DNA from 2 places in the Bacillus sp. DX3.1 genome. Region 1 is predicted to be linked to the other one. Evidence: predicted binding sites of a transcription regulator. Region 1 holds the regulator's gene; the other holds the start of a gene.
What was found. Region 1 encodes Rex, which represses fermentation and respiration genes when NADH is low (regulators of the CRP and FNR family bind a similar motif). Its sites were predicted from a motif close to TTGTGAAATATTTCACAA; they were not measured.

Region 1 (2,210 bases):
CTTGTGTGACAAGTTTGTCTAAAAAGTAGCGATCATGGGAAACAATTAGAATAGCGCCCGGATAGCCTTGTAAGTATTGTTCTAGCCATGTTAGTGTATCAATGTCTAAATGGTTTGTCGGCTCGTCTAAAATAAGCAAGTCTGGTTTTGTTAATAGCAATTTACCAAGAGCTAACCGCGTTTTTTGACCACCGCTTAATGTGGAAATCGTTGTTCCATGCGTTTCTGCTGGAAAACCAAGGCCGCTTAAAATAGAGCGAATATCCGCTTCGTATTGATAACCGCCTTTATCTTTATAATCCAGTTGCAATTGATCATAGTCAGCGAGCAATTTTTCATATGTAGTAGCGTTTGAGAAGTTTTCTTTCTTACCCATTTCTTGCTCTAACCTTCGAAGTTCTTTTTCCATGTGTTGTAGATGCGTAAAGACAGTTAATAATTCATCCCAAATGGTCAATGAAGTTTCTAAACCGGTATTCTGGGCTAAATAACCGATGGAAACGTCTTTTGGTTTTATAATTTCACCATCGTCGTGAGAAAGTTCCCCTGCAATAATTTTTAATAGTGTAGATTTTCCAGCTCCATTTCGGCCGACAAGGGCGATGCGATCTCTTGTTTGTACTTCAAGTTTAATGTTTGCAAGGATTGTTTCGGCACCGTACAATTTAGAAAGTCCGTTTACTTGTAATAAAATCAATTTTTTCACCTCAAATAATTTCTTAACTTTGCCATGTTATATTTCTCAATCATACTAAAAATAGTGTATAGTTTAAAATAAAGAGAGAAGTCTCTCTCTATTATACAAGGAAAGTCTTAAGTGCTAAACTTCTGTATTTGTTCAAATTACATGAACAGAGATAGGAGGAGAGGAGTGGTTTTATGGATCAGCAAAAGATTCCACAGGCGACTGCCAAACGATTGCCTCTATACTATCGATTTATCCAAAACTTATCCCTTTCTGGTAAGCAACGTGTATCATCTGCGGAATTAAGTGAAGCGGTGAAGGTAGACTCCGCAACAATTCGTAGAGATTTTTCATATTTTGGGGCGTTGGGAAAAAAAGGGTACGGCTATAATGTGAATTATTTACTGTCGTTTTTCCGAGAAACGCTTGATCAAGATGATATAACACGTGTAGCACTTATTGGAGTGGGTAATTTAGGGACCGCTTTCTTACATTACAATTTCACGAAAAATAATAATACAAAAATTGAAATGGCTTTTGATGTAAATGAAGAGAAAGTTGGAAAAGAAATCGGAGGAATTCCTGTATATCATTTGGATGAACTTGAAGAACGTTTGAAAGATGATATACAAGTGGCAATATTAACAGTACCTGCTACTGTTGCACAAGCTGTGGCAGATCGATTAGCTCATACAAACGTACATGGAGTTTTGAATTTCACACCAGCACGGTTAAATGTATCAGAGAATATAAGGATTCATCATATTGATTTAGCTGTAGAATTACAAACGCTGGTTTACTTTTTGAAAAATTATCCACAATAAAAACGCAGGGGAAATCCCCCTGCGTTTTTATTGTTCTTTTTTTGTTTTCGTTTTGAATTTTACTAAGATAAGGCGAAGTGCTAAATTAAAATCTATTGTCGCCATACCAGCAAGCAGTAGCGTATAAAAATTCCAGATTGTATCTTCAACATTAATAATTGCTAAGTATGTAAAAATACATCCAAGAAGGAAATACAGTGCTGCCATGAACAATGGTGAGTTCCTCATATTTAAAATCCTCCGATAAATCCTTGCATTTTTTCTGCTTCTTTTATCATTTCTTGTATTTGCTCATTACTTAATGCGACTTGAAATAGTGCAACTAATGTATTCATGGCAACGTGAGCCATGATGGGAACGATAATTCGTTTTGTTTTCACGTATAAGAAGGCGAAAACAAGACCCATAGCAGTGTATACCAATAGGTGCGTAAAATCAAAGTGGATAGCTGCGAATACAAGTGAACTAATGATAGCTGCGATAAAGAAATTAAACCTTTTATACAGTGTGCCAAATAAGATCTTTCTAAAGACAATTTCCTCTAAAATAGGACCTAGTATAGATACAACAATGAGGAACCAAGGAGTGGTCCTTGCTATTTCCATTAAACGCTCTGTATTCTCAGAGCCTGGCTTAATACCTAACAAACGCATTTCGATCGTACCAGCAATCGTTTGAGAAAAGAAAGCTAAAAAGAATCC
Region 2 (2,210 bases), 450 kb from region 1:
TTAAATTTCCTTTTGCACGGTATACAAGAAGAGATACGATAATTGCTAGTACAATTGCAGTAGTTGTAGATGAAAATACATCTAGTTTGAAAATAGCTGCAAATGGTGTATCTGCATTTACAATTGGTGTTGTTTTAATAACTTGGTTGTGTAAACCAGGAACTTGAATATTCCATACTAAGCTTCCTAATGCACCATCTGGAGCGAATAAACCTTTAATAGCTTTTAAATTAAAGATTGTTACAAATGCAGTTAAGAATGCAAATGGTGACCATGCATATAAAATTTGTTTCATTGTATAACTATGTTTTTCTGCTTGTTTTGTTTCAGTTTTAGCTGAAGATTTTGGCTGCCATACACGTAGGAATAATGCTAATGAGATCATGCTGACAACAGCTGCGAAAATATCAGTAAGTTCTGCACCAAGGAAATATGTTACAACGAATTGAGTAATGGCGAAGGAACCACCACTAACAAGAATACCTTGCCAAGTTTCTTTAATTCCTTTTAAACCACCTACCATTGCAACAAGTAAGAATGGTAATACAAAGCTAATGAAAGGTAATAATGTAACTGTTTGACGACCTACAGTTAATGCATCTATTTGAGTTAATTGTGCTGGTACTGTAACTGGAATACCCATTGCACCCATTGCACCACCGGCAATGTTCGCAACTAAACAGATACCTGCTGCTTTTAATGGATCAAAGCCCATACCTACAAGTAATGCTGCTGTAATGGCAACTGGTACACCAAAACCTGCTGCGCCCTCTAAGAAAGCACCGAAGGAATAAGCGATTAATAATACTTGAAGGCGAGGATCGCTTGTAATGCTTGAAATACTGTCACGAATAACATTGAATTGCTCAGTTTTTACAGTTAATTTGTAAAGGAAAATTGCTGCGATAACAATTGTACAAATTGGATAAAATCCAGCAGCTACACCAAACGCAGCTGATGACACTGCCATAGTTGCAGGCATTTTGTAAACAAACACAGAAAGAATAATTGCTAAAATTACGCTATAAAGTCCTGATAAATATCCTTTGATTTTAAATACTGTTAAGCAAAGGATGAAGAATAAGATTGGCAGGGCAGCTACAAGCGCTGATAACCAAATATTGTTTAACGGGTCATAAACATGTGTCCAAGTATTCATAATAATGACAACTCCTATCTATAATATGTGAATTCATTCACATGCAATTGTGAAATTTTTCACAATCATCTTACATTGCTTAGTATATTCTCGTTCAACACTATTGTCAACGTGGAAAAGAATATTTATTCTATAATAATGTTAACTGTAAAAAATCCGCTACATTTTATCCATCAATTGGAAAAATAATAAAAGACGGAATGCTCGTATACTTTTGTAAGTATGAGAGCGTTCCGCCTTTTATTTATCCATATATTCCTTCATATTTTCGTACGTCATAGGTCCTACATGTTTAAACTGAATGATTCCTTTTGTATCAATTATATAGAAGGTTGTGGATAATCGTTCAACTAAGTGCAATACTAATAAGGCATACTATTAACCAATTTTTTATCCCGCTATTCGCGGACAGTAATATTCCCCCTCAAAGTTCGGCAGGAAGAAAAGAAGTTAGGTGGGGGATAAATTGCCTGTAAAGGCCCGGTTGGTAAGGGCTAATGATCAGTGGGGATGAAGAACCCCCAACGATCAAAGTTTCACTTTGTTATGAATTATCTTTATTTACAAAATTTAACTATTTTTATCGTGGCAAAGTAATTTTTATAGGTCAAACGCCTAAAAAATCCAATTCCCAACATAATCAAAAAACAATATTTTACAATATTATTGAGGTAAATAGAGCTGAACAAAAAATATAACAAAAATGCTGAGAAAACAGCGTTTAGAAGCAAAGTATTCCTATCTGTATGTTTTGCTTTTTCACTAAGTCATGTAGTATAATATTCAGAATCAGCAAGGGTTTTTCCTGAATTGTATGTTGATAAAAGGAGGAAAATATTTTTATTATTTTAGGTTGATAAAGTTGTGACGTAACAGGAAATATAAAAACAAATATATAACAATATATAAAGAGAAAATAAAATAGAAAAAATGAGGGGAACTTTATGAATCAAAATCAATTTGATTGTCGTATTTCAGAAGATGATGTACAAATGTTACGAGCGCTAGCTCATCCGATTCGCCTTCGTTTAGTGATGGAGCTTATGCAGCG

Region 2: the regulator Rex is predicted to act here: its motif matches at 1,207-1,224, upstream of QRE67_RS03490 (lactate permease LctP family transporter).

Annotation. Positions count from the first base shown of each region.
Region 1 is NZ_CP128153.1:277,364-279,573, forward strand. Features, by position in the region: gene QRE67_RS01550 (ABC-F family ATP-binding cassette domain-containing protein) at 1-697, opposite strand, end outside; gene QRE67_RS01555 (redox-sensing transcriptional repressor Rex) at 880-1,509, shown strand; gene QRE67_RS01560 (YdiK family protein) at 1,537-1,737, opposite strand; gene QRE67_RS01565 (CPBP family intramembrane glutamic endopeptidase) at 1,740-2,210, opposite strand, start outside.
Region 2 is NZ_CP128153.1:723,470-725,679, forward strand. Features, by position in the region: gene QRE67_RS03490 (lactate permease LctP family transporter) at 1-1,159, opposite strand, end outside; gene QRE67_RS03495 (ArsR/SmtB family transcription factor) at 2,104-2,210, shown strand, end outside.